One region of the Geobacillus sp. 47C-IIb genome, then DNA from elsewhere that is predicted to be linked to it. Evidence: a T-box and tRNA genes for the amino acid it is inferred to sense, from the RefSeq annotation. Region 1 holds a T-box; the other holds one or more tRNA genes.

Region 1 (14,845 bases):
AAAATTTCTTTCTCCCGCTTTGTCGGTTCATACGTTTCTTGACAGTCGCGACAGACGCGGCGCACGAGCCGCTGTGACACGACACCAACGAGTGATGTCGCCACTAAAAACGGTTCAATCCCCATGTCGATCAAGCGGGTGATCGTGCTTAACGCATCGTTCGTATGAAGCGTACTTAACACTAAATGCCCAGTGAGCGAGGCGCGAATCGCCACTTCGGCCGTCTCGCGGTCGCGAATTTCCCCGACCATGATGATGTTCGGGTCTTGACGTAAAATCGAGCGAAGCCCTTGAGCGAACGTCAAGCCGACGTTCGGGTTCACTTGAATTTGGTTAACCCCTTCAATTTGGTATTCGACCGGATCCTCAATCGTAATGATGTTCACTTCTTCTCGGTTTAAATGGTTTAAGGCGGCATATAACGTCGACGATTTTCCTGAACCGGTCGGCCCAGTGATCAGCACGATGCCGTTTGGCCGTTCAATTAAGCGGATGAAACGCTCCAAATTCACCGAATTAAAGCCGAGTTTATGAATGTCATTCAAGGCTGCCCCTAGATCGAGGACACGCATAACGATCTTCTCGCCGTACACCGTTGGCAGTGTGGAAACACGCAAATCGACGGGGTGGAAATCGATATCCATTTTCATCCGGCCGTCTTGCGGAATGCGATGTTCCGTGATATCCATATTGGCTAAAATTTTAATCCTCGCTGTTAACATGCTTTGCATATGTTTCGGCAACGCCCGCTCGGTGCGGAGGAGACCATCGATCCGGTAGCGAATGAGCACTTTCGTCTCCTGCGGATCGATATGAATATCGCTTGCCCGCTGCTCAACGGCAAGCTGCAAAATTTGATTCACCAACCGAACAATCGGGGAATCATCGTCATCGGCCTGTTCGTCTTCGCGCACCTCCAGCGGCGATGCCTGCACAAAATCAGCAAACACCTCATCAATGTCGTAATATTTATTAATGGCTCTTAAAATATCGTCTTTCGAGGCGATCGCCGTCTCGATTTGAAACCCGGTTGAAAGACGCAGATCGTCAATGACGAAAAAGTCCATCGGATCAGCCATAGCGACGAGCAGCCGCTCGCCTTCGACTTTGAGCGGCATCACCATATGGCGGCGGGCGAATTCTTTCGGCACAAGGCTTGTTGCTTTCGGATCGATCGGATAGCGGTATAAGCTGACATGGGGAATGCCAAGCTGGAACTCAAGCACTTCAATCAGCTGCTGCTCGGTAATGTAGCCGCGCTGCAACAAGGCATCGCCAAGCTTTTGTCCGGGCACCCTCTCACGTAGCGCTTCGGCGAGCTGCTCTTTCGTAATTAATCCCGCTTCGACAAGCAAATCGCCAAGCCGTTTCCGTTCTTGCTTTTTGCTCATTTTTCTCCCCCTCCGCTCGCTTCCGTCTCCCCTTTACCGCTGGCAGTAGGCGCATTTTCACGGCTGTCCGCTTCATCGCCTTCTTTTGGCACCGGTTTGTCCCTTGTATTCTCTTCGCTATTTTCTGTTGCTGTCGGGTTCGGTGATTCCATCGATTCACCGTTTTCGCTTTCCGTTGATTCGCCGCTTTCGCCTTCCTCATCACTGCTTGGCTCGACGCTGCTTTTCGGGATCTCGAGACCGCGCACTTCAATCGTGTATGTCGGTGGATAAAAATCTTCACTGACCGTTTCCTTGCGGACGAGACGCGGCCCGTCGCGCACCTCGCGCGTCACCTCGACAAACAGCCCCAAGCGGCCCATTTGTTTCGTTTGCTTATCCCCCGGCGCCAAGCGCGCATCATATTGAACAACTGTGCGCGGTTCGATGTTCACCGCTTCACCGGTGCGAATGATATATTGATAGACAAATGGCAAGCCGGAGATCTCAGCGTGTACGCTTTGCCCGTCATACCGAAGCCAAAGCGTGTAATCAGTTGTGTTTGGATTGAGCCATTCCAAATCGCGGCCATTGCTGATGGCCGCTTCAAAACCGGGCGTTACTCCGTCGGGCAGCGTGCGGCTCGTGTAGCGCTCGGCAATAGCAAAATTCGTTTTTAGCACCGCTTGATAAACCGCCGAAGCGATCAAATCGGCCGCTCCATCACTGAAATCCGCCTTTTCCTTTTTAAGCCAATCATCAAGCGAAAACAGCTGCCCCGCTTTGATCGTCGCACGCCGCTCCGTCGACAGCCAGAGGGCAGCCGCCGCATCAGACAACGGTACAGCTGCTTCACTGACAACCGGCTCGTTCCCGTCCGGAAACGATATGTAGCCTGCTAAGTCAATGGGGGAAGACGGCGACTGCAGCTGAGCCGCCCGTTTCTCTAAGTCCTCCCCAAGCCGCTTGACATCCAGCGCCTCGAGCGGCGCTAGCGGAACGACAGCTTCCACTGCTTTGAGACACTTTTCCAAATCCATGATGACAAAAAGCGGGGTGTGCTTCCCATCAATGAGCCGCTTCATACTTTCTTCGAGACGGAACGTAAAAACATCCGCCGACAGGTCGATCTGTTTTTCTTGATATCGCAACGGAATGGATGCGGTCGCCTTCCATTGGTTCACTCGGCTAGTCACCGCCTCATGGGCTTCGGGCACTGTCATATTCGCCAATGAAACCGGTCCGACTGCCGTTCCCGCACTTAAGCGGCCGTCATCCGGAATTAACGCATTATAGGCAAAGGTGCCGAAATGCGAAAAAGTAATAAAATAGATCGTACAAACGGCCATCACAGCGAACAATTTCCACGGGGTCGCTTTTTCCACTGCCGACCCTCCTCCTGTTATGCTTCCATATTCATTGAGATATTGACGATGACACCCGGACCTGCTTCTTGCAACTTGTGCACACCCTCTTTGTGAAGCGTTGTTCTGACAACGAATAATAGGCGTGCATCTGCATCATAACTTGTCGACCCGTCGTTCTATTACATAATGTTCCATTCACAAACGAGCCAATATGTAATAATCGCAATCGGAAAGCAGCGCGCTCAAGTGTCGATAAAGACAGCGAGCGTAGACGGCAGCATTAAAACAGCGGTAATTAAGACACCATTGCAAGATACCCAGCGGCACGCCTTCTGTGCGCACCGTTTTCCGGTTCAGCCGTCTGTCTTCTTCCTATTGCTCTTCAGGTTATTCGCTCCCTCTCTTCCTGCCGGTTCGCCTATCTTCCTCGAGCTCGCAGTATCCGACCCCAGCTTGTCGGTTCTGCTTTGTTTGTCGCTCTCCTTGTTGCTCAAACAGTGCGTTTTCCTCATCCGTTTCCCCTATTTGCTCAGTAACGCTACCCACTTCCGACAGCGAAACTTGTGTTATGTCCGGCGGCGCATCTTTCACAGACGTCCACTCAAGCAACGCTTCCTGCTCGGAAATGAGCTCGCTTTCATCGCCATAGTCGTTATCTGCTTCAAAAAAAGTCAACAGGGAAGCGGCGTCACTCCGATCGATTGCCTGCAACAAATCGCAGTCATCGTGATCATTCGCTAGGGAGCCAGCGGCTGCTTCCGCCTGCAACGCCGCTGCTTCGATATCTGGCGTCATAGCGACCGGCAGCTCATCGAGCCAGTCATGCGAGGGGCGTGCCGGCTCATCAGCTGCAATGACCGACTCAAAAGCGGAATCGGAAGGTTGCTCCTCATCGTCCACCTGCATCGGAAGCAAGGCAGGCGAAAAGGCGGAGCGCTCTTCTTCACGCTCAACCGCCCTGCGATCTTCCCCCAAGGCAATGGACTCCAAAGAGAAAGGCACACGTTGTTCCGCATGGCTTGCCAATTCCGACAGCAGCGCGGCAGAACGTTCCGTACGCTCTTTTTCCCGTTCGAAGTCCTCAGCATGTTTGACCGCTGCCCCTAGCTCACCTAAAGCTGTCCCTAGGTCATCTAACCTTAACATCGATTCATCTGAAGACAGCCTCGGCTCATCGACAGCGGTCGTCGGTTCGTTCAACGCTGAAGCCGAATCTTTCAGCGCTGGTTCAAGCCCGTCTGAAGCGGGTTCGTCCGCTTCCAAACCGTCATGAAGGCGCACCGCTGCATTTGGCAAAGCAACCTCAGGAGCGACATGTCCGTGTTCCTGCCTGAACGCTGTTTGCTGGCGTCCGTCGTTCAAGTCATTTGCCTCACGCTGATCCGCTTCTTTGTCGTTATGGTCTATCGGCTTCATCAAGCGCACCGTTTTTTCTATCCGAGCATCATTCGTCTCGTCATCTTCTTCCTTTTCCGTTACCGACCGATAGAGGACCGTGCCAAACCGGCGGTCGAATAAATACGAAACCGCAGCCAGCAAGAGCCCGAGCAACAGCACGATTTGCCAAAGCGGCACGACCGATTCGGCCAGTCGAGCTAATACCGCGATGAGAAACGCAACTGCGACAACTACTGCACCCCCGGCTCGACTGAACCCAAGCGGCAACAACCAAATCGCCAAAAGAGCCAGTATGAATGCCGCAAGATAAATAACCGCCTCTTTCCACATGCCCATCCGTTCCTTCCCGGCGCAACGATTACAAATGTATGACTTATCACCCTATTACCCTAAAAATCTACATAGTAATTTTAACTTATTGTATAATAAAATTACATATTTTGAAAGAAGGTTGTGACGAATGTATTGGTACAATTTTCGTACATTTTATCAAAAAGAGGGATTCACCCTCATCGAAACACTGCTCGCCATCACCCTATTATCAGGCGTGGTGATCGGCTTGTTCTACTTTTTTACGAACGCGATGACATATACGTCCTACAACCAAGGGCGCACGGTCGCGATCAATATCGCCCGCGGCGTCGCTGTATATATGGGAAAATTGAACTTCTCTGCGCTCGAACAACATGTCCGCCAATCGACCAACGAACAAACGCCATTTGTAAAACTGACGGGGGTCGATTGTGAACATGCGGCCATTTTCCCTGAGCCGGACGTATGCCGAGCCCAATTCTCCCCGATGATCAATAATGTCATTTACGATAACGGGCGGGTCGCTGTTTTTCTCATTCCGTATGAACGAACACTCTGGGAACAACTCACCTCATCCCCTCCTGAGGAGTTCCCACGTTCACTGCGCGAACGGATCAGCGAAGAAGCGGAAAAAGTGCGGCAGTCTGAACTTGGCTTGGAACAGTATGCGTTGAAAATGTATGTGATCGTCCGCTGGGGCGATCGGTCCGAAGAGGCGGAGTGGGTGGAAGGAGTAATCACTGATGAGACGATCCGCTAAAGCCCAAGCTGGGATGACGCTTGTTGAGCTGCTTGCTGCCGTCTCCATTTCGCTGCTCATCATCGGCGCCATTTATACCGTCTTTCTGACCGGCATTCGCGCCTATCAACGGATCGGCATCGAGAACGAACTGCGCAGTGAGGCGGACTATGCCGTCGCCATGATGATGAACAAGCTGTACGAACTCGCTCCCGATGGCGTTGATCTAAGCGTAAGCAATGAACAGACGTTAACCTTCATTGAGGACCGACAACAATGGATTGACACCTTGTCTGGATTTGTTGCTGAACAAAAAAAGGACGGTGCCGCACTGACGATTTCGATTGAAGACGGGGCGCTTGCGATCAATGGGGAAGCCATTTCCTCATCACGCCTGTCGCTGGCCGCCGATTCCACACTTTCGCTCCGTTGCCTGCGCGAAGAAAAAAAGGGGGAAGCGCATATTTGCCGCAGCGGTGTGGTCACGATGAAGCTCACCGTGCAAGACCGCAAACACGCCGATCCGGATAGCTGGCTGTATGTACAACCGTTTACATTAAAAACGGAGTTCGGCTTTTAAGGGGGGGAAGCTCGATGAACCGCCTGCGTCTAAACGAGGCCGGCTACAGTTTAGTGACAACGATGCTTGTCATCACCATCTTCTTTTTGCTCGGCTTAACGATTTTAGCGGTTGCCGCTCAACAGGCGCGATTTACTGACGTGCGCGTCGAAGATATCGAATCGTTTCACGAAGCCGCCAACGCCATCGACGAAACGGTCGCCTCCTTAAAAGCGACCATCGCCAAGCCGGATTTTGTCCTTTCTACGCCGGTGCGCTTTGACGATGATTTAAGCCGTTGGCTGTCCGCATTTGAACAGCGATATGGAGTCACTATCCACGATGCGACTGAGGAAGAAGGGATCGACCGGCAAAAGCTGTTTACCCGCGTTTTCTATATTTCGAAGCCGCATGGGAGCAAAACGGTCACGCGGCGCGTCATTATCTCCAACACGCCAAGTTTTTTAAAATACGCCCTCGGCTCGGCGGAGGACTTGGCTGTCAACGGCGGCGCATATATCGACGGACATGTGTATGCGGGCAACGATGCCTATGTCACGAACGCCGCCAACTATATCGACCATTCACAACGCCGGACCGAACCGACTTCTTTTCCTTCCCTTTCGGCCGACAATGCCTGGCTTGTTCAAGGAGAGATGTTCTCTTGCAAAAGCGGAGCTGACTGCTATCAAAGGGCGTCAGGAACGTTTCTTCGACAGTCAATTCACTTTTCCTTTGGTTTAGAGGGAGCGACCGTACAAAAAGAAACAGACGATTTTATTGACGTTGATTTTAACTGGACGGTGAAAGATAAGCTGCTTAATGCGGCAGGTATCGAAACGTTTAGCGATGAATACGAACAATGGATTGATAAGGGCATTCCAGACATGCTTTCGATGCTCGAAGACCGCCTAACGTTGGTGGATGACATTGAGCCACTGCTCGACGGTTCGTGGCATCAGTCTGTCCTGCTTTATCATCCAGAAGTTTCCTCGTTTTTTGTTGATCATGGGGAAATTGACCTAAAGAAACATTGGCTCATCGTCAACGGCGATTTGTTTTTAGGCAATACGGCACAGACGCCGACAAAAGTGCGCGGCAATTTGATCGTGCTCGGTGATTTAACGATTCAAGGAAATGTCGCGTTTGACGCCTCTGTATATGTCACCGGGCGCACGCTCATTTATGACGCTGACATTAGCGATTGGGACGGAAAAGAGCTTGTCCTGTTATCCGACGGTCCGCTTGAGCTGGCGCGCATTAATGAGTTTCATAATTCGTTTCCGCGGCAGCCGAACTTAAAAGGCTATTTTTACACGAGCAGCAATGCCACAGTCTATGCGGTTGGCTCGTACATTCATATTCAAGGCGGCTTGTTCGCACGCGGCGATGCATCCAAACACGCACCGGATGCTGACATATCCGGCCTTGTCGTCAACGCTTATCGCGGCCGGGCGGAAAACGGATTGTCGTTCATTCCAGCTCCGGATGACGACATCGGCCAGTCGCGTCTCGTCATCCGTCACGACCCGCAAGTGCTGATCGACCGCGGGGAAGGTCTTCCGTTTGTCAAACGGTTGTCCCTCGTTGTAGACCGGTTGAAAGTAGAATAAAGAAAAAGGCGGCTAGGTCGATCTGGCCGCCCTTTTTTACGGAAAAACCTCCACTAATTTGTCGATATCATTTGATCTCGTCAACAAGCTTAGTTGTGTTGATGTCGATTACCATCGGTTTCGCCCGTCGTTATCACCGTGATCTTCCGGTTCGCGAACAATCACCGTCACGCTCGCCCGAATCGGCTGATGATCGCTCGTTTTCGCATTAGCAGTCGCCGTCACCGTCGCATAACCGACATCGTTGGCAACCAAAACCCACTCGCCGTTTTCACGGACAACCTCGACATACTCCGGTGCGGACGATTCAACGGAGCGAAGCGTTTGATCGGTCGCATTGTCTGGAATGAAGCGAAGCTGCGGCATTACTTCAAGCCGTTCGCCAACTTCCATGTACAGCACCCGGGGAAACTCCATCCGTTCGAGCGGCACGTATGCATCTTTCACTATGACCGTCGCAGTTTTGGTCACTGCCGGCTGCAACTGCCCGTATACATCACGGTACGTTAGTTCGGCCGTAAACGTATATGTCCCTTTTTGCTTAAAGGAGACGGAAACCGGAATCGTAATCGGCGCCGGCGCTGGCTTCCCGACTTCATACGGAATCGAAAACGAAATATACGCGTTTTGTTTGTCTTCATCTAGCCATACTTGGCCGTTTTCTGTAATGGTCACATTGCCTCCAAAGGAAGCAAGCGGAATACGAACCGTTCCCGTTAAAGTCGGATCGGTGGGCATTTGTGAAAACCGTTGAAACAGCTCAGTCAAGTTTTGCGGTGTTCCTTGCCGCACTTCCCCTCCTGCTGTCGTCGACAGTGCTCGCAAATAGTCCATATCGACCTCGTGATTGTTGCCAAAACCGATCGAATACAGCGTGATGTTGTTCATGACAAGCGTTTTTGCCACATTGACGGCATCACCGTAAGCCTTCCCTTCACCCCAGGCATAAGTGAACGAATAGCCGTTATCGTTGGAAAACAGCCACCCATTCACATAATCGATATGATTGTTGTAAAATAGCCGGTCATAACCGTCCTTATCGGTAAAGCTGATGCTCGTCATTTTTCCGTCGCTGTACAATCCATATATGAGCGGTAGGGAAGCGGTGATTTTTTCACCATCATCTTTAAAACCTTTCTTAATTTCCTTATGTGTAATCGAACTCGTTGTGTTTAGCACAGTCGGCATTCCATCAGTCAAAAAGATAATGTACTTTTTCCGCTCTGGATCGTTAAAATACGACTGAGCCAACGACAAGGCAGCCGAGTAGTTCGTCCCGCCGTTGGCCGTCAAACGGTTTCCTTCATCAAGTATGGCGTCTAATTGACTGATAACATTTGATTTCGATCCGAACGGAACAACACTTGTTGCCTTCACGTCATCAGAAAACGGAATCAGAGCAAACCGATCATTTGGATGATAATTGGTTTTGAAATAATTCACCGCTGCCTGCAAAGCGGATTTGGCGCTTTGCAGCTTCATCGTCGTCATGGAGCCTGACACGTCCATCACAAACACGACATCGATCGGCGGGCGAACAGGCGCCGGAACCCCACCTTGCGGGATGAGCGTCACATCGAGTCGTCCTTGGGCATCGCCGTCTGGCGGCTTGGCGTATTCTGGCTGTGAAAATGAGAGGGAAAAATCCAATTTCGCCGTGCTCGTCTCCGTTTGCCTCGTATATTCATAAGGCGGCTGCGGAAATGAAAAATACACCTCTTCTTGTCCGTTTCCTAACACCCGGTAAGCATCGACAACGATTTCATAAGTGGCCGTTGTTCCCGGAGCCGATGGCCATTTGCCGCGCATATCGAGCGAAAATGTATACTTTTTCTCGCCGTTCCGATCCGGCTCTACTTCCACCGCTTCCGTCCGGTAGCTGACAGCAGTGCCGTTTTGTCCTTTCAGCTGAATGCGAACCTCAAAAAAGCGAATGCTGTTGCCTTTTCCATCACCTTCTCCCGGAGCGGTCGCCCATCCTTCAATTTTCTCCTCGGAAACGGAAGTGATCGCTCCCTTTTTTGGGTCGGCATAAACGACATCTGCGGTGTTCGGCCATATACTTGCCATCAGCCAGAACAACATCCCCCATAACAGCCATCTTCGTCGCCGCATGCGCCTCCCCTCCCGTGCCAAAAGAACTATTTTTCTTTCATTATATCAATTCTTTTCATCAATTGGCATCGGTTTTTAAAAGTTTCCGCACTTCCGATAGAAAATAAAGCGATCCGGTGACAAGCAGCAGCTCATCATCCCCTATTTGTTTTTTCTTCTCACGGATCCAGCCGGTCCAATCGTCCGTGACCGCTTTCTGTGGATGAGAAGAAAGGGCGGCAAGTGCATCAGCCGCTGCGGCGCGTGGGAAATCAAACGTCGTAAACGTAATTGTCTCAGCCAGCTCGTCAAGCAGACGGATCATTCGTTCAAGCGGCTTGTCGGCCAACGCAGCAAACAACACATGCACCCGCTTGTCCGAGTAATGGGTGCGCACCGTGTCAACAAGAGCGCGAATACCGGCTTCGTTATGGGCGCCGTCGATAATGACAAGCGGATCATCGCTCACCCGCTCAAACCGGCCCGGCCAAGCAGCCATAGCGAGTCCGTCGTGAATGTGCTCCGGTTCAATCAAAAACGAATAGTTCAGCCGAAGCAATTCAGCCGCCATGACGGCCGTCGCCGCGTTTTCAATTTGGTGGGCTCCCGGCATGTGAATGCGTAAGTCACGATACTCAGCAAACGGCGTTGTGATGGAAAATTGCTCCCCTTCAGCGGTCGTTTGCTGGTGGGAAACGGAAAAATCAACGCCAAGCCAGTATGTTTTCGCTTTCCGCTCCGCCGCCGTCTTAGCGATGACCTCCCGTGCTTCCGGCTCATTCACCGCTGTCACAAGCGGAACCCCCGATTTGATGATTCCTGCTTTTTCGGCCGCAATTTGCGCGAGCGTATCGCCTAAAATGTTCATATGGTCGTAGCTGACGTTCGTAATGACGGAAACGAGCGGATAAATCACATTCGTCGAGTCCAATCGTCCGCCAAGCCCGACTTCAATAAGTACAATATCTTGAATCCGTTTTTTGCCGAAGTAATAGAGCATCATAGCGGTGATCACTTCAAATTCGGTCGGTCCACCAAGTTCTGTTCGTTCGAGTTCGTCCGAGAGCGGTTGAATGACTTGCACAAGCTCAACGATTTCTTCATCGCGAATCGGTTCGCCGTTGATGCTGATCCGTTCGTTAAATTGCTCAACGTACGGTGAGGTGAACGTACCGACCGAATAACCGGCCGCCTGCAAAATCGAACGCAAATACGCCACTGTCGACCCTTTGCCGTTCGTTCCGCCGATATGGACAGCACGGACGCGGCGTTCCGGATGGCCGAGCTTTTCCATCATCCATTCCATCCGGGCCAACCCCGGCTTCATGCCAAGACGTAGCCGCTCATGAATCCAAGTGACGGCTTCTTCATATGTCCGGATCATGCTGATGACTCCTCCCTCGAGAAGATGGATATAAGAAATTAGCGATTGACTAGGTGTTTCGCTAGCGAAAAAGACGAACCCGCATGATAGCGGATTCGTCTTCATCATAATCAACAAAAGAATTGTTTGTCTACCGTTTCAACTCGGCAAGACGCGCTTTCACTGCTTCGCGTTTTTCGATGTAATCTTGCCGCTTGCGCCGCTCTTCCTCGACGACATGAGCCGGCGCTTTTGCCAAAAAGCCTTCGTTCGCCAGTTTCTTTTCGACACGCTCGACTTCTTTGTTCCATTTGTCGAGCTCTTTCTCAAGCCGCTTGATTTCTTCTTCGATATTGATGAGTCCTTCAAGCGGCAAAATGAGCTCTGCCCCTGTGACGACAGCAGTCATCGCTTTTTCTGGCGCCGGAACATCCGTGTCAATGATCAATTCGCTCGGATTGCAGAACCGTTCGAGATAAGCGCGGTTTTTCATAAGCGCTGCGCGCACTTGTTCGTCTTTTGTCTTAATGTAGAGCGCAATCGGTTTGCTCGGCGGCGTATTGACTTCGGCACGAACGTTTCGGACCGCGCGGATAATGTCAACGAGCATCCGCATTTCTTCCGCCGCTTCTTCGTTTGACAGCTCCGGACGCACTTGCGGCCACGAGGCAACGGTAATCGATTCGCCGTCATGCGGCAAGTTTTGCCAAATTTCCTCGGTAATGAACGGCATGAATGGATGCAACAAGCGCATCGTATTGTCAAGCACATACGCTAAAACTGAACGCGTCGTCTTTTTCGCTGTCTCATCATCGCCGTAAAGCGGCAGCTTCGCCATTTCAATGTACCAGTCGCACAAATCGTCCCAAATAAAGTTGTACAACGTGCGACCGACTTCACCAAACTCGTATTTGTCGGCGAGCTTCGTCACCGTGTCGATCGTTTCATTTAAGCGCGTTAAAATCCAATGGTCGGCGACCGTTTTTTCGCCGCTCAAATCGAGCTCCTCATATGTCATGCCGCCCATGTTCATTAAGGCGAAACGTGAAGCGTTCCAAATTTTGTTAGCAAAATTCCACGTCGCCTCAACTTTTTCCGTGCTAAAGCGCAAATCTTGTCCTGGCGAGCTACCGGTCGCTAGGAAGTAGCGGAGCGCATCGGCGCCGTATTGGTCAATGACATCCATCGGGTCGACACCGTTGCCGAGCGACTTGCTCATTTTTCTTCCTTGAGCGTCGCGGACGAGGCCGTGGATCAACACATCTTTAAACGGTCTCTTCCCAGTGAACTCAAGCCCTTGGAAAATCATGCGCGACACCCAGAAGAAAATGATGTCATAGCCGGTGACAAGCACATCGGTCGGGTAATAGCGCTTGTAGTCCGGCGCTTCCGTATCCGGCCACCCCATTGTGGAGAACGGCCAGAGTGCCGAGCTGAACCATGTATCAAGCACATCCGGGTCTTGCTCCCAATTTTCAATGTCTGCCGGCGGCTCGTGGTCGACGTAAATTTCACCCGTTTCTTTATGGTACCACGCCGGAATGCGGTGCCCCCACCAAAGCTGACGCGAAATGCACCAGTCGCGAATGTTCTCAAGCCAGTGCAAGTACGTTTTTTCAAACCGCTCCGGCACAAATTGCACTTTTCCTTCTGTTTGCTGCATCTTGATGGCAGCTTCCGCGAGCGGCTTCATTTTTACGAACCATTGTGTCGACAAATACGGTTCAACAACGGCGCCGCTCCGTTCACTGTGCCCGACCGAGTGGACGTGTTCCTCAATTTTAAAGAGGACGCCTTGCTCTTGTAAATCACGGACGATTTGCTTCCGGCATTCAAACCGGTCAAGCCCTTGATATTGCAATGCGTTTTCGTTCATTGTACCGTCTTCGTTCATGACGAGAATGCGCGGCAAGTTGTGGCGGTTGCCAACTTCAAAGTCGTTCGGATCGTGTGCCGGTGTAATTTTCACCGCGCCGGAACCGAATTCCATATCGACATACTCATCAGCGATGATCGGAATTTCCCGGCCAACGATTGGCAATTTCACCATCTTGCCGATCAAGTGTTTATACCGCTCGTCATCCGGATGAACCGCGACGGCCGTGTCACCGAGCATCGTTTCTGGACGGGTTGTCGCTACTTCAATGTAGCCCGAGCCGTCAGCGAGCGGATAGCGCAAATGATAAAGCGCACCTTTCACTTCCTTGTAAATGACCTCGATGTCGGACAAGGCGGTTTTGGTCGCCGGATCCCAGTTGATAATGTATTCACCGCGGTAAATGAGCCCTTTCCGGTAAAGCGAGACGAACACTTCGCGTACGGCTTTTGACAGCCCTTCATCAAGCGTAAACCGCTCGCGCGTGTAATCGAGGCCGAGCCCTAATTTTGCCCATTGGCTGCGGATATGGCCGGCATATTCTTCTTTCCATTTCCACGTTTCTTCCAAAAATTTTTCCCGTCCTAAATCGTAGCGGGACAGTCCTTGTTGGCGCAATTTTTCTTCCACTTTCGCCTGGGTGGCGATGCCGGCATGGTCCATACCCGGAAGCCATAGGACATCATACCCTTGCATCCGCTTCATGCGCGTAATGATGTCTTGCAGCGTCGTATCCCACGCATGGCCCAAATGCAGTTTGCCTGTGACGTTCGGCGGTGGGATAACGATCGTAAACGGTTGTTTGTCCGGATCGCCGGTCGTTTCAAAAAACTTGCCTTTCAGCCACCAGTCATAGCGCCCCGCTTCAACAGCGCGGTGATCGTATTTTGGCGGCATCGACACTTCATGCTGTGCCACTTTTATTCCCTCCTTCATGTGATAAACAATGGCTGTGTTGCCTACAGGATCAACCGTCCGATAGGCAAGCAAAAAAGCCCCTTTCATCCAAAAAGGACGAAAGGAGCTGCTTTCGCGGTACCACCTTTTTTCTTAAGCCTAGAAGAACGGTGAAAAGGTGCCATTTTCCGAGCATCGGGCAATATTCCATCAGGAGCGGCCGCAAGGTTTCTCGACTTGCGTCTTTCAACGACATTCTCCTTTCAATCACCCGTCTCCTAGAGGCTTAAGCACTTCATTAGCATAACGGCATCAAGCCGGCTTCCCCTACTCAGCGGTTTCGCCTTTCAACGAAGCAGCTCAAGGGCGACCTTCCAACAGTCGACATCCTAGGAAATCTCGCAGCTTATGATTTCCCTCTCTGCAGGAGCGAACTGTTGTACTCCTCCCCGTCTTCGCTTTTTTCATCATTATTCGATTATTATACTACCATTGTCCATCATCTTTGCCAAGTTTTTATTTATTTATTCCAATTGCCTTAGGTGACAAATAATGGACCTTTTCATATTGTATAGTAAACCGGAGAAGGAGGGAAGTGCCGATGCGGCGATTTAACCCATATTCATGGCCGCCGTGGCTGAGGCAAGTGCGCGCCGTCTGCGCCCAAGTGATCATTCCGCTCACTATTTTTCAAGCCATTCGCACCATTTTTTTGCCAACGACGTTCGATGTCATTTTATTAGCCATCTTTGTTTTGATTGCTGTGGCGCTCCATTTGGAATGGATTTAACCGCTGTCGTCCCCTTGTTCTGGCTCTTCATGCTTGATCGCCTCTTCTTGCTGCCGCGCAGCGTCGCGTTGGACAAGATGCATCACAATCGCTTCCATGTTTTTGAAGGCAAAATAGCAGCGTTGCAAGGCGGCAACATATTTCCGCTCGTTCCGTTCCTTTCTCGGCGCAGCTTCATATTGTTCAAGGCAGCGGACAAACCCGCGCGGTTCGGCTAAATGGCTGTATAAAAATGCCCGTTCCCCGGCGGATAATGGGAGTTCCTTTTCGTATTCATCCATCCCCCTCATCCACTCCTGTCCAAGCGGCGGAAGCGTTTGGACATGAACGCGAAGTGCAGCGATCAAATCATATACTGGCGAATTCCAGTGCGCTCGCTCCCAGCTGATCCAATACGGTGCTACGTAATGAGAAAGACGCGCTTTTCCGTGCACCCAAGCAACTCGCCATTGTTTCGTTTCTTGGAG
Region 2 (14,845 bases), 880 kb from region 1:
CCGAGGCGAGGGTAGGTTATCATGCCCAAAGCTTGAGCCACTGCACTTCTTGCAGGGCTGTGCATGGACAGGGCATTGGTGGCCGCCAATGTCCCTGTTTTCATTTTACGCTATCTACCTTTTATTATACGCAGGTGGCCATGGCCATGGCAAGAAATGATTTGTGCATGAAAAGGGGAGAATGTACATCTATCGGCTGGATCATTTGAGTAAATAGATGTAAAAGGGGGGAAGCTACTTTGAAAAAAGCTTCTCTACTCAGGCTAATATAGCGAAATATTTTGGATAAAATTAACTGGATTATAAATATTGACTTAGAATCAGTTCATAAGTATAATAAAAATTGTCGCTTCGTTAGATGAGGGTGAAGCAAAAGAAAACAACGAAACATGGTCTTTAATAAAAAATAAACCTTGACAAAATAAATATTTTATCTATATAATAAAAACTGTCCGATTTTGAAGTTTTGGTTTTATGCGAAGATTGATTTTAAGAAAAAACGCTTGACATCTGTTGGAAAAATGATATATTAGTAAACTGCTTGAGGTTTTGCTTGTGTCTACGCCTACAAGCAGGAACAGGAAAGGTCAGTTTCTCGACAAAAGGTTGCGAAAATGAAAGTTCAAGAGATAGTTTTGTTTCTTGAAAGTTGAACGGAACAAAACAAAAAAAGAATAAAAAAACTATTGACAATAAATCAAAATCATTTATAATAAATAATGTCGCCATTGCCTAGTGGTGATAGCGGAGAGGAAACACCCGTTCCCATCCCGAACACGGAAGTTAAGCTCTCCAGCGCCGATGGTAGTTGGGGCCAGCGCCCCTGCAAGAGTAGGTCGCTGCTAGGCATAGAATACGGAGTATTAGCTCAGCGGGAGAGCACCACGTTGACAGCGTGGGGGTCACTGGTTCGATCCCAGTATACTCCACCATCATGGGGCGTTAGTTCAGGGGGAGAACGCTTCGCTGGCAGCGAAGAGGTCAGGGGTTCAAATCCCCTACGCTCCATTGATTATGCGGTCGTGGCGGAATGGCAGACGCGCTAGGTTGAGGGCCTAGTGGGGGCGACCCCGTGGAGGTTCAAGTCCTCTCGACCGCATCGCTCCAAATAGTTACGGAGGAGTACCCAAGTCTGGCTGAAGGGGTCGGTTTCGAAAACCGATAGGGGTGTCACAGCCCGCGGGGGTTCGAATCCCTCCTCCTCCGCCATAAATTCATCAACAATGAGTCTCCTTCTTAATATTATGCCGACTTAGCTCAATTGGTAGAGCAACTGAATCGTAATCAGTAGGTTGCGGGTTCAAGTCCTGCAGTCGGCATTGTTAATCATGGAGGGGTAGCGAAGTGGCTAAACGCGGCGGACTGTAAATCCGCTCCCTTTGGGTTCGGCGGTTCGAATCCGTCCCCCTCCATTTTTATTTCTTATAAACGGGCCTATAGCTCAGCTGGTTAGAGCGCACGCCTGATAAGCGTGAGGTCGGTGGTTCAAGTCCACTTAGGCCCATCTATTATGATGGACGACAAGAGTGATTCTTGTCGTCCTTTTTGCGTTGTCGAGGCATAATGTGCTCTACCATCTCCATGGAGAATCCTCTGACTTTCACATGTGAGTGCATGGTCTTCATTTTCAGCAGCAAAACGTCCCTTTAGTGTCTGCCATTTAACAACGAAAGGGTGCCCTGTTCAGACACCCTCCCCTGTTTTTTACATCATTCTGAAAGTGGTTTCAGCAGAGAAACTTCCGCTTCAAACAAAACTAGAAGCCGTTCACGGAACGATGGTCCGTTTGCCTAATGGACGTACTTTCCATAATCAGGGGTAGCGATACGGTCAAAATCACGGGCGAGTTTTGTCAACCCTTCGCGCAGCTCTTTGCCGGCGACAGGAGCACCGTGCCCGGTGATGGCGACTGACGGAAAGAGTGCGGCTAACTTGCGCACGGATTCGCGGGCGGCGGGCCAGTCGATTGTATAATAGCGTGGCGGGCCGTTAATTTCTGTTTGTTGGGTCAATACTTTATATAACGAGTCTTGACGGACGGTGACGAACGCATCGCCCGCGATTAAGGCAGCGTCGCGTGAACGGAATAAGGAAATGTGTCCCGGAGTGTGCCCCGGTGTGTGTATCCAACGGAACTCTGGCAAGTGCGGGACGGTGCCGTCCTCAGGAAGCGGTTGAACGCGGTTGCCTAACTGAATCGGTTCGTTTGGGAAAAACGGTGATATTTTGGCGATGAAGCCGCCTTCGACAGCAGCGTCAGGTTCAGGATAGCGAGCTTTTCCGGTCAAATAAGGAAGTTCGGCTGGGTGGGCATAGACCGTAACATTCCAATGCTTCACAAGCTCAACAATCGCCCCCACGTGGTCAAAATGGCCGTGAGTTAAAATAATCGCTTGCGGGCGGCTGTTCTCTCCAAAACGTTGTTCCACAACGGAAATAATGTCATCAGCCGACCCCGGCATGCCAGCATCGACCAATACAAACGTGCGGTCGTCCGGCCGGCCGACAAGACAAATGTTCACGATTTGGATCGTGTGACAGTACAAATCGGGCAGCACGCTAATGCCGACACCGCTTGCTGCCGATGTCGCGGGAATGAAATGGTAGTCTTCTCCATAATGCAGCTGTTCATCAGTCATTGGGACCCCTCCTATGAATGATCGTCCAACGATAGCATGCCGCCCGATCACATGAGGTATACAAAACAGCATTCGATCCGTACGGGAAATCCGCGACCTAGCTCGACAAGGATCATCGAAAAATGGTACGATAAGGAAAAAGGATGGATAAAGGAGGATAAAACGGATGAGCATTTTGAAAAAAGGGTTGGCATTTGGACTTGGATTAGCCATTGCTAGCAAAGAACAAGTGGAAAAATTGATCGATGAGTTGGTCAAAAAAGGGGAGTTGTCGCTTGATGAATCGAAAGAAGTAATCGACCAATGGAAGCAGCAAACCGAAGAGCGGAAAGCGGAAGTGCAACGACTTGTGCGCGAGCAAATCAAACAAATGATTGACAAGCTTGATTTAGCGACGAAGGAAGACGTTCGACAGCTCGAGGAGCGAATCCGCCGCCTTGAAGAAAAGGAACAAAGCGGGCAGTAAACGAATACGGCCTGTCCGCTCGCTTTTTGCCGTTGTAAGGGAGATGGTCGGATGATCGGAAAGCGGATGCGCCATATTGGTCGATATCATGAAATTGCCGTCGCCTTGCTTCGGCACGGATTCGGGATGATCGTCGATGAACTCGGTTTTTCGTCCTTTCTTTCCTTGCCGCCGCGCGGGCGAACCGAACAAGGGAAACGGGAAGGAAAAACGGTCGGAGAACGTCTGCGCCTTGTGCTCGAGGAACTCGGTCCGACATTTATTAAGCTTGGGCAAATCGCCAGCACGCGACCGGATTTGATCCCTCGATATATCATTTGCGAATTGGAAAAGTTGCAAGATCAAGTTCCACCGTTTCCATTTCCTGAGGTCCGCCGGATTGTGGAAACAGAATTGGGAGGGCCGCTCGAGGAGCTTTTTCGATCATTTGACGAAATCCCACTAGCAGCCGCTTCGCTCGGGCAAGTACATCGGGCCGTTCTTCCTTCCGGACAAGCTGTCGTGGTGAAAATACAGCGCCCGCATATTGCAGCGCGGATTGAGACGGATTTGGATATTTTACAAGACTTAGCAGTGCTCGCGGAACGGCGCTTAGATTGGGCGGCGTCTTATCGGCTCACTGAAATCGTTGACGAATTGGCAAAGTCGCTGCGGCAGGAGCTCGATTACACCATCGAGGCGCGCCATGCGGAAACGTTTGCTAATCAATTTGCCGATGACCCGTCTGTATACGTGCCCGGCGTTTTTTGGGAGTATACGACGAAACTAGTGCTGACGATGGAATATGTGGAGGGGGTTAAGCTCGGGGAAATCGAGCGCCTGAAAGAGAGCGGTCATTCGTTAAAGACACTGGCTGAGCGCTTGACTGTCTCGATGTTAAAGCAAATGTTCGAACATGGATTCTTCCATGGCGATCCTCATCCGGGCAATGTATTCGTTCTCCCCGATGGGATGCTTGCCTTTATTGATTTCGGCTTAATGGGACGCCTCCGTCCGAATGTCAAGCATCACCTTTCCTCACTTATCATCGCTTTGATGCGGCAAAACACCGACGGGGTGTTGAACGCCATTTATGGCCTCGGGCTTGTTCCGGCTGAGGTCGATGAGGGGAAGCTGCGCGACGATATTGACGAGTTGCGCGAGAAGTATTATCGTGTTCCGCTCAGCGAGGTGAGCCTTGGCGAAGCGATCGGGGATCTTTTAACGGTGGCGTTTCGGCATGGCATTCGCATTCCGAGCGACTTGACGCTGTTAGGGAAAGCGCTGTTGACGGTTGAAGGAGTGGTGGCGACGCTTGACCCTCAATTTCGCGTAATGGACGTTGCCGAACCGTTCGGAAGAAAATTGCTGAAAGAGCGGCTTCGACTCGATCGCGTGGCAGAAACGGCGTGGAAGCGTGTGGCGGGTTATGGCGAAATGCTGCTTCGGCTGCCGGACAGTATCAAAGAACTGACGAAGGTCATGCGGCGCGGCAAACTTCAGCTTGAGATGACAGCCTCAGACCTTGAGGCGCTTTTGCGCAAACTCGATCAAATTGGCAATCGATTGTCCATCAGCCTCATCCTTCTTTCCTTGAGCATCGTCATGGCCGGCATGTTAATCGCTTCATCGCTAGGACGGCAGTCGATGCTCCTATGGAAAATTCCGATTATTGAAATTGGATTTGGTGTGGTCGCGCTCATGTTCGGGTGGTTGCTTTATTCGATCTTTCGATCAGGGAAGCTTTAGTGCAAAAAAAGGGGGGTGTCCCCTTTTTCTTGTTGTGATTGAACGGTATTTGTGGTGTCTTAGGCTTGTTGCGGCCATTTACGCATCGACTGTTGAATACGGTTCACATTGCGTCAAAAAGTGAACGGCTCTTTTGTCATCAGGAGTTCAGGTAGCGTGATGGTTGGCCTGGATGCGAACGAGAAGGCGTGTCGCCCCATAGGTAATGAACACGATTATTAAGTCGATAAGGAAAAGATGGAACTTGCGCAACCCTCCGTGCAATTCAAGCAAACCAAGCCACTGCTCAAGCGAAGCGAGTCCGAAAGCAAATATTGCGCTTAACAATATCGTATATAAATAAAAATTTTTGTTGTGGTTCGTACAATATTGATAAAGCAACAAAAAACCGACGGGCAACACCGAGGCGGTAATGTTTAAGGCAAACGGCAAAAACGGCGTTAAAAAATAACGTGGTGACAAATACATGGCGTTTTCTAAAGCGATGTAAGTATAGGTCCATAATATGTGAATAGTGTAGCCAAAGAAAAAGATTTCGAAGATCCGTTTCCGGTCGACGGTGAAAAAAAGCAACACTAAAGGAACGATGAGAAAAGTGAAGATCAGCCAAAACGGCCACGTTCCAACGCCGGAGTAGTCGCTCCAATACGATTGGAGTAGCCTGTGCAGCTGTTCGCGTGTTTGGTCGATTTCTTTCCAATATGCTTGATAATTCACGAACAACCCTCCCTTGTCTTTGCTTAGCATCTCACATAGTTGATCGAGATATGCGGAAAACGTCTACCTTCGGCGGCGGAAACCATGGAAAAGAGGAGGGAGCTGTTTTAGACGCCGTTATTTCGGGGAAGATAAAGGACAACTGTGTGTTGCCGGTTCGTTGGGACTACGCCTATCGTCGCGTAGGAAAGACCGATGATTTTTTCTTATTTCCCATGAGCACGGCAGGATTTTCATTTCTAGACGGCGAAACTAGTACGACGAGTAAAGGGAATGAAGGAAGGAGAGAACCCGATGTCCATTGTAAACCCAAGCCGGGACGAGATCGGCGATATTTTGCGGAAGGCGAAGCGAATTGCGGTAGTCGGTTTGTCCAACAACCCGGAGCGCGAATCATACATGGTGACGAAAGCGATGAAAGATGCCGGATACGAAATTATTCCTGTCAATCCGATGATTGATGAATGGGAAGGCATTCCGGCGGTGGACAAACTGACAGATATTCAAGGGCATGTTGATATTGTTAATGTGTTCCGCCGCTCTGAACATCTGCCGGAACTCGCCCGCGAGTTTGTGCAAATCGACGCTGACGTGTTTTGGGCTCAACTTGGCGTCGTCAACGAAGAAGCGTACCGCTTTTTAAAAGAAAAAGGCTATACGGTCATTATGGACCGCTGCATTAAAGTGGAACATGCGCTCACGAAGCGCGCGTAACGAACGAAACGACCATCTTCTCCGAGATGGTCCTTTCGTTTTTTCGGCGCATTTGTCCGATTTTGTCAGGCGTTGTCAAAAGACAATGGACAGCCGGGTATTTTATGGTACAATAAAACAGAAACAGATGTTCTTGTTTTGGCAGGAAGGGGTGGCCTTGTGGCAAAACGAACGGTATACGAATATAACGAAGATGCGATTCAAGTATTAGAAGGGCTTGAGGCGGTGAGAAAGCGGCCGGGCATGTACATCGGCAGCACTGACAGCCGCGGCCTGCATCATCTTGTCTATGAAATTGTCGACAACTCCGTTGACGAGGCATTGGCTGGATACGGAAATTACATTCTTGTTCAAATACATAAAGATAACAGTGTCACCGTTTTGGACGAAGGGCGCGGCATGCCGGTCGGAATGCATAAGCTCGGCAAACCGACGCCGGAAGTGATTTTGACTGTGCTGCATGCCGGCGGTAAGTTCGGTCAAGGCGGGTATAAAACGAGCGGTGGTTTGCACGGGGTCGGGGCATCAGTCGTCAACGCCCTATCCGAATGGCTTGTTGTCACGATTCATCGCGACGGCTTTATCTATCGGCAACGGTTTGAGAACGGCGGCAAGCCGGTGACGACGCTTGAAAACATCGGAACGACAAACAAAACCGGGACAATCATTCAATTTAAGCCTGACCCGACGATTTTCAGCACAACGGTGTTCGATTATGAAACGTTAAGCGAACGGCTGCGCGAATCGGCGTTTTTATTAAAAGGGCTGAAAATCGAACTTGTCGATGAACGGACCGGCATGCGCGAGGTGTTTCATTACGAAAACGGGATTGAAGCGTTTGTTGCCTATTTGAATGAAGAAAAAGACGTGCTCCATCCGGTCGCCTATTTTGCCGGCGAGCAAAACGGCATTGAAGTCGAGTTTGCGTTTCAATTTCATGACGGCTACTCGGAAAACGTCTTGTCGTTTGTCAACAATGTGCGCACAAAAGACGGAGGCACGCACGAAGCCGGGGCGAAAACGGCGATGACACGCGTCTTTAACGAATATGCGCGCCGTGTCGGCTTATTAAAAGAAAAGGATAAAAACCTTGAAGGAACTGATATTCGTGAAGGGATGTCAGCGATTGTCTCGGTGCGCATTCCGGAGCATTTGTTGCAGTTTGAAGGACAGACAAAAGGCAAGCTTGGGACGAGCGAGGCGCGTTCGGCTGTTGATGCGGTCGTGTCTGAACAGTTGACCTACTTTTTGCAAGAAAACCCAGATGTGAGTGCGATGCTCATTAAAAAGGCGATCCGGGCGTATCAAGCGCGTGAAGCGGCCCGCAAAGCGCGCGAGGAAGCGCGAAGCGGCAAAAAGCGGAAAGGAAAAGAGGCGCTTTTAAGCGGCAAGTTGACGCCGGCACAAGGGCGCAATCCGCAAAAAAACGAGCTGTATTTGGTCGAAGGCGACTCAGCGGGCGGCTCGGCGAAGCAAGGGCGTGACCGCCGTTTTCAGGCGGTGCTGCCGCTGCGCGGGAAAGTCATTAACACTGAAAAAGCGAAGCTTGGCGATATTTTAAAAAATGAGGAAATCAATACGATCATTCATGCCATTGGCGGCGGTGTCGGCGCTGATTTTTCGATTGAGGACATTAACTACGACAAAGTGATCATCATGACAGACGCCGACACGGACGGCGCCCATATTCAAGTGCTCCTGCTCACGTTTTTTTATCGCTATATGCGTCCGCTTATTGAAGCAGGGAAAGTATACATTGCCTTGCCACCGCTTTACAAAATCAGTAAAGGAAGCGGCAAAAAGGAAACAGTGGAGTATGCGTGGACGGATGAGCAGCTTAGGGAGATCACGAAAAAAATGGGGCGCGGCTATACGATTCAGCGCTACAAAGGGCTTGGTGAAATGAACGCCGATCAGCTGTGGGAAACGACGATGAACCCAGAGACGCGCACGTTAATTCGCGTACGCATCGAAGACGCCGCCCGCGCCGAGCGGCGGGTGACGACGCTCATGGGTGACAAAGTCGAGCCGCGCCGCAAATGGATCGAAACGCACGTCGCCTTTGGACTCGAAGAAGAGCCAGGTTGGATCGGCTGATGGCGGCTTGAGGCAAGCCGCCTTTTTGCCGCTGAAGTTCGTTGTGAAAGGAGAATGATGATGGCAGAACGATTGTTGGAATTGCCTTTAGAGGATGTGCTTGGCGACCGCTTTGGCCGCTACAGTAAATATATCATCCAAGACCGGGCGCTGCCTGATGCGCGTGACGGGTTAAAGCCGGTGCAGCGCCGTATTTTATATGCCATGTACGTCGATGGCAATACGGCCGATAAGCCGTTTCGCAAAGCGGCAAAAACAGTCGGGAACGTGATCGGCAACTTCCATCCGCATGGCGATTCGTCAGTGTATGAGGCGATGGTGCGGATGAGCCAAGACTGGAAGCTACGTAACGTGCTTATCGAAATGCACGGCAACAACGGGAGCTTGGACGGCGATCCGCCGGCGGCGATGCGTTACACGGAGGCGCGCCTGTCAGCCATCGCCGCCGAGCTGCTTCGCGACATTGACAAAGAAACGGTCGCCTTTGTGCCGAACTTTGATGATACGACGAACGAGCCGACTGTCTTGCCGGCAATGTTTCCGAACCTGCTCGTAAACGGTTCGACCGGTATTTCGGCTGGCTATGCGACCGACATTCCGCCGCATGCGCTCGGTGAAGTCATCGATGCCGTCTTATTGCGAATCGACCGGCCGAATTGCACCGTCGATGACTTGATGACGGTTCTTCCCGGTCCCGATTTTCCGACCGGCGGCATTATCCAAGGGAAGGACGGCATTCGCAAGGCGTACGAGACCGGTCGCGGAAAAATCATCATCCGCGCCAAAGCGACGATCGAGCAGGCAAAAGGCGGAAAACGGCATATCATGATTACCGAGTTGCCTTATGAAGTGAACAAAGCCAACTTAGTAAAAAAAATCGATGAGCTTCGCTTGGACAAAAAGCTGGATGGCATCGCTGACGTCCGTGACGAAACGGACCGGAACGGGCTGTCGATCGTGATTGAACTGAAAAAAGATGCGGATGCGGAAGCGATTCTCAACTATTTATACAAGAATACTGACTTGCAAGTGCCGTACAGCTTCAATATGGTGGCGATTCACGAGCGCCGGCCGAAATTGATGAGCTTGCCAGAGCTGCTTGACGCCTATATCGCTCATCGGAAAGACGTCGTCACGAACCGTTCTCATTTTGAACTGAAAAAAGCGAATGAGCGGAAACATATTGTTGATGGTTTAATTAAGGCGCTTTCCATTTTGGACGAGGTGATCGCGACGATTCGCGCCTCAAGCGACAAGCGGGACGCCAAAGACCGGCTGATTGCTAACTACGGATTTACCGAGGCGCAGGCGGAGGCGATCGTGACGCTTCAGCTGTATCGGTTGACGAATACGGACATTACAGCACTCCGTCAAGAGGCGGAAGGGCTCGACAAAACGATCGCCGAGCTGACCGCGATTCTAGCTGATGAGAAAAAGCTTCTTGCGGTCATTAAAAAAGAGTTGAAGTCGATGAAAAAGCAATACGCTGATGAACGGCGAACGGTCATTGAAGAGGAGATCGAGGAGCTGAAAGTCAACGTCGAAGCACTCATTCCAGCGGAAGATGTCATCGTGACGGTGACAAAAGAAGGATATGTGAAACGAACGAGCTACCGTTCTTACAGTGCGTCCAACGGCCAGGACATCGGGATGAAAGAGACAGACCGATTGCTCGCCCAGTTAGAGATGAACACGACGGATGTACTCTTGTTGTTCACCCGCCGGGGATATTATTTGTATTGCCCGGTGCACACGTTGCCGGACATTCGCTGGAAAGACGTTGGCCAGCATATTTCAAGTCTCATTCCGATCGAGCGCGATGATGAACTTGTTGCGGTTGTTCCGGTTTCCTCTTTTGAAACGAATGAGCAGCTTGTCTTTGTGACAAAGCATGGGATGGTAAAGCGGACGGAGCTTTCGCAGTACCAAGTGCAGCGCTATACACGCCCGCTTGTGGCAGTCAATCTAAAAGGCGATGATCAGGTGATCGCCGTCTACGCGACCGACGGCCGCGGCCTTATTTGGATGGCGACGCATGATGGCTATGCGCTCTTGTTTGCTGAAGAGGAAATCAGTTTGGTCGGCGTGCGTGCCGCCGGGGTGAAAGGCATTCAACTTAAAGAGGGCGATTTTGTTGCCGCGGTCTGCCCGATTTGTCCTGAAGAGAGCGGTTCTCTCATTGTCGTGACACAGCGCGGAGCGGTGAAAAAAATGGCTCTTAGCGAATTCGAACCGACATCGCGCGCGAGACGTGGAGTGATGATTGTGCGCGAGGTGAAATCCAACCCGCACCGAATCGTCGGAGCCGTCATGACTAATGATGGTGAAGAAATGATCGGAATGCGGACGGAAAAAGGGGTCACCGAAACGGTCGATGTTGCTTCACTCCGCTTGACCGATCGCTACGGCACTGGTTCATTCCTCATCGATACCGACGAAGCCGGGATGGTGATCGACGTTTGGAAAGAGCCAGAGAAGTTGTTAGGAAAAGGGGAAGAGGAATGAGGGGGAAACGCCAAGAATCCGCTATCCATAAGGTGAGCCGCTGTCGGTTGAACTGAGGGCCGACGATTGGTCAAACTTGTACTAGGCGGGGATTCATTGACGGTTCGTAGCAAACTTGTAAGGGAAAACAGATGTAATAAGCAAGATCGGCATGTCAAACGAAGCCGTTCAGCTCTTGTGAATTCGAGCGAAAAAGGAGTCCATGCAAAAGGCCATCTGTCTTCAAAAGAGAGACAAGATACAGACTTGTAAAAGTGGTTCACATCAATTTGCAAGAATTGGGGCTGATCCCAAAACGTACTTTTGTTTTGGGTCAGCCCCAAGTTCGTTGATAATCATCGTGTTTCCTCCCCCTTAAAAAGGGGAGAAGCACATCCTCTACTCGTTCCTTCACCAAAACTTCCACCATTTGTTCGTCCGGGTTCGGGCGGCCACGGCGCTTGTCGCTGTTTGACGGAAGGAAAGAACAAGTTCGCGGAACGCTTTCTCCCGCTCTAAAATGCGCTGTTCGAGCTGTTTTCGCTCTTCTTCCTGCCTTGTCTTTTCCTCGTGACAAAATGCGACGACCGTTTCCAAATGTTCATGCAGTTGCTCGGTTTTTTGTTGCCAAGCTTCTTTGTAATCATGAAGTGAGCGGCGCACTGTTTCAGCAGCTGACGTCGTTTGCTCCCCGATATCATCAAGCTTCCCTCTTACTTCATCCATCGCCTGGCGCACGACAGCGACCGTTTCCTGCTTCAGAGCGTCGACGATGTCGTCTTTCATGCGGGCAGCCAGCTGCTCGGCTATGTATGGGGCGCCATGGCGCAGCAAGCGGGGAACATCGATAATTTCCCCTTCCATGACCGCAGATTCCGGGGGAGCGGACGGTTCGTTCGCTTGTTTCAATTCCGCAATGATCTCGTGCGGGCGGCGACCGTCAGCGAGCAGTGTTCGGATATGGCGGAACTGGTTGATAAGCTCTTCGGTGTAAATGCGTGCCCCTTGGGAGGTGCGAGGGATTGTAATCCATTGGGCAAATTGTTTTTCCCATTGTTTCAAGTCGCGGGCTGTGACCCCGATTTTTTTCGCTGCTTCGCGGAGTGTATATGTCTTCATGGCGTTCCCCTCATCCTTTCTTTCCACATTTATGATGGCTATGTTTTATTTTCCCACTCCACAGTTTATTTTCCTGCTGTCTGACAAAACATAACAAAAGAAGTGGAAGTTAGCAAAAAACAAACAATCTTTGTCGAATCGTGTAAATTCTTATCGAAAAAAGACGTTGACAAACTTGTATATACAAGATAGAATGAGTTCAGGATGTATATACAAGTTTTTTTGCAACCGGTTGCTGAAAGCGATTTAACGCAATTGAAAGCGAGAGAAAGAAAAAGGAGGCATTCATAATGGGGGCATATGCACAAGCAGCTGCACAAATCGTTGAGGCCATCGGCGGTAAAGAGAACATCGTCGCCGCCACACATTGTGTGACACGGCTCCGGTTTGCGCTCAAAGACGAAGGAAAAGTGGATAAAGAAGCGCTTGAACGCATTGATGTAGTGAAAGGGTCGTTTTCGGCAAACGGCCAGTTTCAAGTTGTCATCGGTCAAGGGCTCGTTGATAAAGTGTATAACGAACTCGTTGAGTTGACTGGCATTGGCCGGGCGACGAAACAGGAAATTAAAGATGCGGCGGAAGCGAAGCTCAATCCGCTGCAACGCGCCATTAAGACGCTCGCTGACATTTTTATCCCGATTTTGCCGGCGATCGTCACAGCTGGTCTGTTAATGGGAATTAATAACGTTTTGACCGGTCCAGACATTTTTTATGAGGGGAAATCGTTTGTCGATGTGCATCAAGAATGGGCAGATTTGGCGAATATGATCAACTTGATCGCCAATACGGCGTTTGTCTTCCTGCCGGGGTTGATCGGTTGGTCGGCGGTGACAAAATTCGGAGGCAGTCCGCTGTTGGGGATTGTTCTTGGCTTGATGCTCGTCCACCCGGATTTGCTGAATGCTTGGGGCTGGGGAGCAGCAAAACAAGAAGGAGAAATCCCAGTTTGGAACTTATTCGGGTTTGATGTGCAAAAAGTCGGCTATCAAGGGCAAGTGCTGCCTGTGTTAGTTGCTTCGTACGTATTGGCGAAGATCGAGCTGTTTTTGCGCAACCGCATTCCGGATGCGTTTCAACTGTTGCTTGTCGCACCGCTTGCCTTGCTCGTGACAGGTTTCTTGGCGTTTATCGCCATCGGACCGATCACGTTCGCGATCGGGAACGCGATTACGAACTTGTTTGTCGGAATTTTTGACAACGTTCCAGCCATTGGTGGTTTGCTGTATGGAGCGCTGTATGCGCCGCTTGTCGTTACCGGGATGCACCATACATTCTTGCCGGTTGATTTGCAGCTGATTGCTAGCACGGGCGGCACGTTCTTATGGCCGATTTTAGTCATGTCGAATATCGCCCAAGGTTCTGCGGCATTAGCGATGATGTTTGTCGCAAAAGACGAAAAGCTGCGCGGATTGTCGTTCACTTCAGCGGTTTCGGCCTATCTCGGCATTACCGAGCCGGCGATGTTCGGGGTCAACTTGCGCTTCCGATTCCCGTTTATTGCAGCGATGACAGGGGCAGCGATTGCCGGCATGTTTATCACACTCAATAAAGTCCTTGCTCCATCGATCGGCGTCGGCGGTCTGCCGGGCTTCTTGTCGATCGTGCCACAGAAATGGGTCCCGTTCTTTATCGGGATGGCGATTGCCATTGTAGTGCCGTTTGTGCTGACATTTGTTTTCGGCAAAGTGCGCAAAGTGGCACGCTAATGGTTCACATTTATTGAGGTAATGATGCATTCGCTGACATACCATTGGCTGCCAACGCCAATGGTATGTTTTTCATTCATTGTCGAAGTCAACAAACGAGGTGAAGAAACGTGTCAACAACACCGTGGTGGAAAAAGGCGGTTGTTTATCAAATTTATCCGAAGAGTTTCCGTGATACGAATGGGGATGGTATCGGCGATTTGCCGGGCATCATCGAAAAGCTCGATTACTTGAAAGAACTGGGCGTCGATGTCATTTGGCTGACGCCAATTTACGCTTCGCCGCAGCGCGATAACGGCTACGACATTAGCGATTATTTCGCCATTCATCACGAGTACGGAACAATGGATGATTTTGACCGGTTGCTTGAGGAAGTGCATGCGCGCGGCATGAAGCTTGTCATGGATATGGTCGTCAACCATACGTCGACTGACCATGAATGGTTCAAGCAAGCGAGCACATCGAAAACGAACCCGTACCGTCATTTTTACATTTGGCGCGACCCGAAGGCGGACGGCAGCGCTCCGAACAACTGGCAGTCGAAATTCGGCGGTTCGGCGTGGGAATACGATGAACAAACCGGGCAATATTATTTGCATTTGTTCGATGTGACACAAGCCGACTTGAACTGGGAAAACGAAGAGCTGCGCCGCCGCATTTATGACATGATGCATTTTTGGCTGAAAAAAGGGGTCGACGGCTTCCGATTGGATGTCATCAACTTGTTGTCCAAAGACCAACATTTCCCAGACGATGACGGCTCGATTCCACCGGGGGATGGGCGCCGCTTCTATACGGACGGGCCGCGCATCCATGAATTTTTACAAGAAATGAACCGGGAAGTGTTTTCGAAATATGACGTCATGACAGTGGGAGAAATGTCGTCGACGACGATCGATCATTGCATCCGTTACACGAATCCGGAAAATAACGAGCTGAACATGACGTTTAATTTCCATCACTTGAAAGTCGATTACCCAAACGGGGAAAAATGGGCCGTCGCTCCGTTTGATTTTCTCGCTTTAAAACGCATTTTGTCGGAGTGGCAGGTGCGAATGCACGAAGGCGGAGGATGGAATGCGCTCTTTTGGTGCAACCACGACCAACCGCGCATCGTGTCGCGCTACGGTGATGATGGGGAGTATTGGAAAGAATCAGCGAAGATGCTGGCGACG

The links. A T-box is a leader RNA that pairs with one kind of tRNA and senses whether it is charged. The one in region 1 lies ahead of IC804_RS05070 (valine--tRNA ligase), so its partner is inferred to be a tRNA-Val.
Region 2: it has a tRNA-Val gene. The T-box ahead of IC804_RS05070 (valine--tRNA ligase) is inferred to sense a tRNA for this amino acid. The anticodon was not compared.

Annotation. Positions count from the first base shown of each region.
Region 1 covers NZ_CP061473.1:983,778-998,622, forward strand. The annotation lists gene IC804_RS05030 (GspE/PulE family protein) at 1-1,391, opposite strand, end outside; gene IC804_RS05035 (G5 domain-containing protein) at 1,388-2,755, opposite strand; gene IC804_RS05040 (hypothetical protein) at 3,125-4,471, opposite strand; gene IC804_RS05045 (type IV pilus modification PilV family protein) at 4,596-5,207, shown strand; gene IC804_RS05050 (PilW family protein) at 5,191-5,766, shown strand; gene IC804_RS05055 (hypothetical protein) at 5,781-7,358, shown strand; gene IC804_RS05060 (vWA domain-containing protein) at 7,467-9,473, opposite strand; gene IC804_RS05065 (bifunctional folylpolyglutamate synthase/dihydrofolate synthase) at 9,532-10,836, opposite strand; gene IC804_RS05070 (valine--tRNA ligase) at 10,967-13,588, opposite strand; T-box leader at 13,699-14,053, opposite strand; gene IC804_RS05075 (hypothetical protein) at 14,190-14,378, shown strand; gene ysxE (spore coat protein YsxE) at 14,375-14,845, opposite strand, start outside.
Region 2 covers NZ_CP061473.1:106,797-121,641, reverse strand. The annotation lists rRNA gene rrf (5S ribosomal RNA) at 732-848, shown strand; tRNA gene IC804_RS00625 (tRNA-Val) at 858-932, shown strand; tRNA gene IC804_RS00620 (tRNA-Ala) at 937-1,008, shown strand; tRNA gene IC804_RS00615 (tRNA-Leu) at 1,017-1,099, shown strand; tRNA gene IC804_RS00610 (tRNA-Ser) at 1,117-1,209, shown strand; tRNA gene IC804_RS00605 (tRNA-Thr) at 1,247-1,319, shown strand; tRNA gene IC804_RS00600 (tRNA-Tyr) at 1,331-1,412, shown strand; tRNA gene IC804_RS00595 (tRNA-Ile) at 1,431-1,504, shown strand; gene IC804_RS00590 (MBL fold metallo-hydrolase) at 1,791-2,639, opposite strand; gene IC804_RS00585 (phasin family protein) at 2,806-3,105, shown strand; gene IC804_RS00580 (ABC1 kinase family protein) at 3,157-4,833, shown strand; gene IC804_RS00575 (hypothetical protein) at 4,981-5,550, opposite strand; gene IC804_RS00570 (CoA-binding protein) at 5,845-6,264, shown strand; gene parE (DNA topoisomerase IV subunit B) at 6,424-8,361, shown strand; gene parC (DNA topoisomerase IV subunit A) at 8,422-10,866, shown strand; gene IC804_RS00555 (MerR family transcriptional regulator) at 11,257-11,964, opposite strand; gene treP (PTS system trehalose-specific EIIBC component) at 12,255-13,670, shown strand; gene treC (alpha,alpha-phosphotrehalase) at 13,781-14,845, shown strand, end outside.